One region of the Pseudomonas sp. 1928-m genome, then DNA from elsewhere that is predicted to be linked to it. Evidence: predicted binding sites of a transcription regulator. Region 1 holds the regulator's gene; each other region holds the start of a gene.
What was found. The regulator FliA, encoded in region 1, starts transcription of late flagellar genes. The targets are predictions, from matches to a motif close to CTAAAGTTTNNNNNNNNNNNGCCGNTAA.
Positions count from the first base shown of each region.

Region 2: P3C18_RS00785 (methyl-accepting chemotaxis protein) is a predicted target of FliA. The motif match lies at 1,176-1,203, and genes of this name have one in related genera.
Region 3: motA (flagellar motor stator protein MotA) is a predicted target of FliA. The motif match lies at 1,064-1,091, and genes of this name have one in related genera.

Region 1 is NZ_JARIXO010000006.1:75,523-77,786, forward strand. Features, by position in the region: gene fleN (flagellar synthesis regulator FleN) at 1-448, shown strand, start outside; gene fliA (RNA polymerase sigma factor FliA) at 445-1,191, shown strand; gene P3C18_RS17230 (chemotaxis response regulator CheY) at 1,289-1,663, shown strand; gene P3C18_RS17235 (protein phosphatase CheZ) at 1,683-2,264, shown strand, end outside.
Region 2 is NZ_JARIXO010000001.1:178,734-180,997, reverse strand. Features, by position in the region: gene P3C18_RS00785 (methyl-accepting chemotaxis protein) at 1-1,049, opposite strand, end outside; gene P3C18_RS00780 (FAD-dependent oxidoreductase) at 1,308-2,264, opposite strand, start outside.
Region 3 is NZ_JARIXO010000001.1:859,802-862,065, forward strand. Features, by position in the region: gene P3C18_RS03795 (HDOD domain-containing protein) at 1-1,027, opposite strand, end outside; gene motA (flagellar motor stator protein MotA) at 1,147-1,998, shown strand; gene motB (flagellar motor protein MotB) at 2,007-2,264, shown strand, end outside.

The sequences.
Region 1 (2,264 bases):
CGGTGATGGCGTGGTCAGCTTCGTGCGCGCCGCCCAGGAAGTGCTGGTGGTGGTGTGTGATGAACCGACTTCGATTACCGACGCCTACGCGCTGATCAAATTGCTCAACCGCGACCACGGCATGAATCGTTTCCGTGTATTGGCCAATATGGCCCACAGCCCGCAGGAAGGTCGCAACCTCTTTGCTAAGCTGACTAAAGTCACCGACCGTTTTCTCGACGTTGCCCTGCAGTACGTAGGCGCCGTGCCGTATGACGAGTCAGTGCGCAAGGCCGTGCAGAAGCAGCGCGCGGTCTACGAAGCCTTCCCGCGCTCGAAGTGCGCGCTGGCGTTCAAGGCGATAGCCCAGAAAGTCGACGCCTGGCCGTTACCGGCCAACCCGCGCGGTCATTTGGAGTTTTTCGTTGAGCGTCTGGTGCAGCAACCGATCGCGGACACGGCCATATGACAGCAGCCTCTGGACTTCGTATGTATAGCAAGGCGCAGGCGCAGGATTCCCAGCACCAGTTGATCGAGCGCTACGCGCCCCTGGTCAAACGCATTGCCTATCACCTGCTGGCCCGTCTACCGGCCAATGTGCAGGTAGACGATCTGATTCAGGCCGGGATGATCGGCCTGCTCGAAGCGTCAAAAAAATACGACTCCAGTAAAGGCGCCAGTTTCGAGACATTCGCCGGCATTCGCATTCGCGGTTCGATGCTTGATGAGGTGCGCAAAGGTGACTGGGCACCCCGCTCAGTGCATCGCAATAGCCGCATGGTCAGCGACGCAATTCGAAAAATTGAGGCCAGAACCGGCAGAGACGCTAAAGATCAAGAGGTTGCGGCCGAACTCCAATTGAGTCTCGAGGATTACTACGGCATTCTTGGCGACACTTTAGGCAGCCGCCTGTTCAGTTTCGACGACCTGTTGCAGGACGGTGAACACGGTGGGTTGGGTGAAGACGCTGGCAGCAACCACCTCGAACCTTCTCGTGATCTGGAAGATGAACGCTTTCAGGCGGCCCTGGCAGATGCCATTGCCAACCTGCCGGAGCGCGAGCGCCTGGTGTTAGCGCTATATTACGATGAAGAATTGAATCTTAAAGAGATCGGCGAGGTGTTGGGGGTTAGCGAATCACGTGTAAGCCAACTACACAGTCAGTGTGCCGCTCGTTTACGCGCTCGTCTGGGCGAGTGGCGCGCACATTGAGTTGCATTCGCTAACGCTGGGCCGGTTTCACGATTAAAAGCGCATACAGGTTGCTGGGTGCGTTTGGGACTGTACGGAGGTCGACTTGGACAAGAACATGAAAATCCTCATCGTTGATGACTTTTCAACGATGCGACGGATCATCAAGAACCTCCTGCGTGACTTGGGGTTCACCAACACAGCGGAAGCCGATGATGGCGTCACCGCGCTGCCCATGCTGCAGAGCGGCAGTTTCGATTTTCTGGTGACTGACTGGAACATGCCCGGCATGACGGGTATCGACCTGCTACGCGCGGTGCGTGCCGATGAGCGCCTGAAAACCCTGCCGGTGTTGATGGTTACCGCAGAAGCCAAGCGCGATCAGATCATCGAAGCAGCCCAGGCTGGGGTTAACGGTTACGTAGTCAAACCGTTCACTGCCCAGGTACTGAAAGAGAAGATTGAAAAGATCTTCGAGCGGGTCAACGGCTGATGTTTGCCATGAGGGTGCTATGGAACATAAAGATTCCGTTCAGGGTGACCTTGAGTCGTCCCTGAAACACAACGCTCGCCAACTGGTAGACAGCCTGGAACAAGGCAACTTTGGTGAAGCGGTACAGCTGATACATGAGCTCAACAAGGCGCGTGATCGCGGCCTGTATCACGAGGTCGGCAAGCTGACCCGTGAGCTGCATAACGCCATTGTCAATTTCCAGCTCGACCCTCGCGTGCCGCATGCCACTGAGGTCTCGCAAATCACCGATGCCACCGAGCGGCTGAATTACGTGGTGACGATGACCGAGAAAGCGGCCAACCGCACCATGGATCTGGTTGAGCAGAGCGCACCACTGGTTAATGACCTCAGTGATGAGGCGCAAAGCCTGAGCGCTGACTGGGGGCGCTTTATGCGCCGCGAGATGAGCGCCGATGGTTTCCGTGAACTGGCCAAGCGCGTTGAGCTGTTTTTGGCGCGCAGCGAGCGTGACGGCGCCAAGATATCTGGTCACCTCAACGATATTCTCTTGGCTCAGGACTACCAGGATCTGACCGGGCAGGTGATCAAGCGTGTAACCCAGTTGGTGACCGAGGTTGAA
Region 2 (2,264 bases), on a different contig from region 1:
ACTTCGGCGAGCTGTTCGCTGACGCTTTCCGCCTGGCCAACTAAACGTTCGGCGGCGCTGCTGAGCTGGCGGGTCTGCCCTTCGCTGTCGCCGACATCGCCGCGTAGCTGGCCGACCGCTACCGAGAGTTCGGCCAGGCGTTCGTGGTTCTGTCGGGTGCCAGTGTCGATCTGGCTGACCTGGCTTTCCACATCCACCGCCAGTTCGGCAATTCCCTGCAGCTGTGCGCCGGTGTGCTCGACCTGCTGCGCGGCGAGGGTCAGCTGCTCGGCCTGCTGCTGCATATGGCTGACCACCGCTGCGCTCTGCTGGCGGATATCGCTGACGATCTGCCCGACTTCCTCGGTGGCACTGCTGGTGCGCCCGGCGAGGTTGCGCACCTCATCGGCGACCACGGCAAAGCCCCGGCCGAGTTCACCGGCGCGGGCTGCTTCGATGGCCGCGTTGAGCGCGAGCAGATTGGTCTGACTGGCGATCGACTGGATCACCTGAGTGACTTTCTCGATCTGCTCGGTGCGGGCGCTGAGGCCGTCGATCAGTTCGCGGCTGGTGGCGGTCTGCGCGCTCAGGTGCTGCATGGCATCAATGGCCTGACGCAGTTCCTGCTGCCCGCTGCTGCTGTTCTGCCGCACGCTCTGCGCCGCCAGCAGGGTTTGCTCGGCGCGCTGGGCGTTGTCCTGTTCGGTGTGGGTGATGGCCTCGGCGGCCTGGTTGATCTGCTCGGTGGCGCTGAGCTGCGATTGCAGTTTGCCGGCCAGCTGCTGCGCTGCATGCGCCACTTCGGCGGCGGCCAGGGCGTTGTGACAGGTGTGCCGAGACAGGCTTTGGCTCAGGTTGCTGAAGGTGTCGTGCGGCGCATTGGCGGGCGCCGGCTGGTCTTCATGCTGGCGCTGCCAGGGCCCGAGCCACGGCCACAGGGCCAGCAGCAGAAAGGACGGAATGCTGATAAACCAGGGCAGCTGGATCTGCTGGTACGTCACCATCAATCCAGCCAGCCCAATGGCATGCAGCAGGCAGGCCTTGGGATAGGTAATAAACGCAGAGCGCATGACAAACCTCATTATTTTTATTCTGGTCGAACCACGACCAGAAACTGCCTGTGGCGCGCCGCCGTGGAGTGGGCGGGCCATGCCTGCTGGAACTGGAGTGCGTGCAGCTGGATATGCCTGGGTAGGCAATCGGCCGCTGTCGGCGAATCTATAGACCATAGCGGGTGACGCTCCCTGCGGCCAACCTTTGGTGGGAGGTTGATTCGAGCACCCATGGCGGTTGAGAGCCATGGCACTTTGGTCGCAGGTGATTCGTGTTTAGAGCCGGTGACGCTGGATAAAGCCCTTGTCGAGGAAATCCTTCCAACGCCCGTAGAAGCGCCCGCCGGCACTGTGTCCGTGCCAGTCCAGCAGCGCGCCGCCGTCGCCAGTGGCGAGCAGGGCCAGGCTCTGGCGTTGCGGGCGATAGCGCTTGAGCGCCAGGCCGCGTAGCGCGGCGTTGAGATTGGCGGCCAGCACCGGGCCCTGACGTACCGCGTACACCCCGCTCTTGCGTGCGCCGGGCAGGCTGGCGCAGTCACCCACGGCGAAAATCGTCGGGTGGGTGTAGCTCTGCAGCGTCGGGGCGATCAAGACAAAGCCCTGCTCATCGCAGCCCAGACCACTGTGCGCCGGCCAGGCAAAGGCCTTGGCGCCGCTGGCCAGCAACAGCCGTTGACCACGCCAGACCGGCTCGTCGCCGCTGAACAGGCAGTCGTCCTCGATACGGCTGATCGGGCAATCCTCGCGCACCCAGACGCCGCGCTGGCGCAGATGGCCGAGGGCACGCAGACGCACGCCAGCGGACAAACCATCGAGCAGATGACCTGCGCAGAACAGCGCCAGTTGCGGCACTTTTCCGGCCAAGGCCAGCGCCAGTTCAACTCCCGCCGCGCCGCCGCCGAGAATCGCCAGGGGTTGCGGCGCTGCCTGCCACTGTTGCCAGCCGTCGAGAAATTCTGCGAAGGGTTTGACCGCCAGCAACTGCATGGCATCGCCCTGCTGCGCTGGTGCAGCAACTTGCGCGCCGACATTTAGCGACAGCCAGCTGGCGTTGAGGGTTTGCCCATCGGCCAACTGCACCTGCTGCTGGGCGGCGGACAGGCTCTCCACCGGACTGATGATCAGCTCGACCTTGGCCGCGCGGCACAACGCCTGCAGCTCGACCTGGCAATCCTCCGGCCGATGCCGCCCGGCCAGCAACCCCGGCAGCATGCCGGAATACCAGGCCACCGG
Region 3 (2,264 bases), on a different contig from region 1:
ACGCGCTGACGACTGCGGGCTTGGGCTGTTCGACTGTGGCTTTGAGGTGCCTTGCCTGCCATGGCCAGAGCAGCGCTTCGGCCGGGTGCCAGAGGTCGCTGCCGGGCATCTGTCGGGCGCTGCTGACGGCATTTTGGTGCAGCAACTGCTGCACGTTATCGAGCGGCAGTTGCAGAAATAAACCGGTCAGGCGCTGCCAGCGCAGGCTGTGCGGACTGTTCCAGGCGTAGTGCGCGGACAGCGCCAGGCCGTTGGCCAGCAGGATGCTGTTGGCCGGCTGAGTCAGCCAGCGGCGCAGGTTGCTGTCGGCGTCGAGGATTTGTTGCTGGTGTAGTGGATGTTCATTGTCGCGGGCGATATGCAGCGCCTTGACCAGCAGGCGGCGGTCGCTGACCAGTAGCCGGTAGCCCTGGATGACCCATTCCGGCAAATGCCACTGCTCGCTCAGGCCCAGGCACAGCTTCAGCAGCGGCACGCCCAGCAGCTCTTGTTCAACCTTGCTTGCGGCTTCGCCCTTGACCAAAACGCGCTGCTCCCACACTTCAAACAGCTCAGGGTGAGCGGCAAGCAGGGTCCAGATCGGTGCGAGAAACAGCAGGCTGCCCCAGTGCACTTCCTGCCACAGTCGCGCCAGGCGGCCGGCGAACAGGCCGTTGGCCTGGTGGCTGGCGTGCTGGCTGATCAGCTGAATCTGCCGCAGCGCTTTGGGTAATTCCTGCTCGGGGAGGGCGGGCAGGGCGTTGAGCAGGTCTTCGGTGCGTTTAATGCCGAGGCGGCTGATGGCGGCTTCGAGGCTTTCGGTTTGCTCGCTCAGTCCGCTGCTTTTACGGTTGGCTTCGCGCAAGACGCTGAGCGCCAGCGCTGGACAGCCCTGCATCAAGTCCGCTAACTCACGCATCGAGCGATTACTGTCTGCCAGGGCGCGGCGCAGCGTCTGCTGGCTGTCGATGGAGGCAGGCAATAGCTGGCTGTCCAGCTGCTTGAGCCAGTCTGTCAGGGTGCGCGGATAGTGGACGGGCTTTGGCATGCGGGTTGAGACAAGCTGGCTTTTGACCTTAACTGGCTATAGTCTCGCGCAAAACTTCCGATAAATAGAAGGGTTGTTTTGCAAAGCCCCTTTCTACCCTCTCTGGCAAGTCTCTTTCTATGGCAAAAATCATCGGCATCATTGTTGTACTCGCCAGTGTGCTGGGCGGGTTTATCCTCTCCGGTGGCCAGTTTATGGCGTTGGTTCACCCCTTTGAGATCTTGATCATCGGTGGTGCGGCGTTGGGGGCTTTTCTGCAGGCCAACCCTGGCAGCGCCTTTATGCATGTGTTCAAGAAGTCGCTGAGCATGTTCAGCTCGCGCTTTACCCATGCCTATTACCTTGATGTGCTCAAGCTGCTTTACGAGATTCTCAACAAGAGCCGCCGCGAAGGCATGATGGCCATCGAGGCCGATGTCGAAGACCCGGCCGCCAGCCCGATTTTCAGCAAGTACCCCGGCATTCTCAAAGATCAGCAGATGACCGCCTTTATCTGCGATTACCTGCGCATCATGTCCTCCGGCAACATGGCCCCGCATGAGCTGGAAGGGCTGTTCGATATGGAGATATCCAGCCTCAAGGAAGAAGTTGAGCACCCCGCGCATGCCGTAGCCAAGGTGGCCGACGGTATGCCGGCCATGGGTATCGTGGCGGCGGTATTGGGCATTGTGATCACCATGTCGATTCTGGCCGAGGCGGATAACGCAGAGATCGGCCAGAAGGTCGGTACTGCGCTGGTCGGTACCTTCTTCGGGATTCTCGCGTCCTACGGCTTTTTCGGTCCCCTGGCCGCAGCTCTCGAGCATGATGCCAAAGAAGAGCTGAACGTCTATGAGGCGATCAAGGCCGGTCTGGTGGCTTCGGCCTCCGGGATGCCGCCATCGCTGGCTGTGGAGTTTTCCCGCAAGGTGCTGTTGCCTGCGCATCGCCCGAGCTTTACCGAGCTTGAGCAGGCCATGCGTGGGGGCTAAGGCGCAGCATGGAAAATAATCAGCCGATTATCGTCAAGCGGGTCAAAAAGGTTGCCGGTGGCCATCATGGTGGCGCCTGGAAAATTGCCTTTGCCGACTTTGCCACGGCGATGATGGCGTTCTTTCTGGTGATGTGGCTGATGACGGTGGCCACACCCGAGCAGAAGAAGCTGATTTCCGGCTACTTCCAGGACCCTGTGGGGTTCTCGGAAAGTGCCAGCCCCTATGTGATTGACTTGGGCGGCACGCCGACGCCGGCCCCTGAT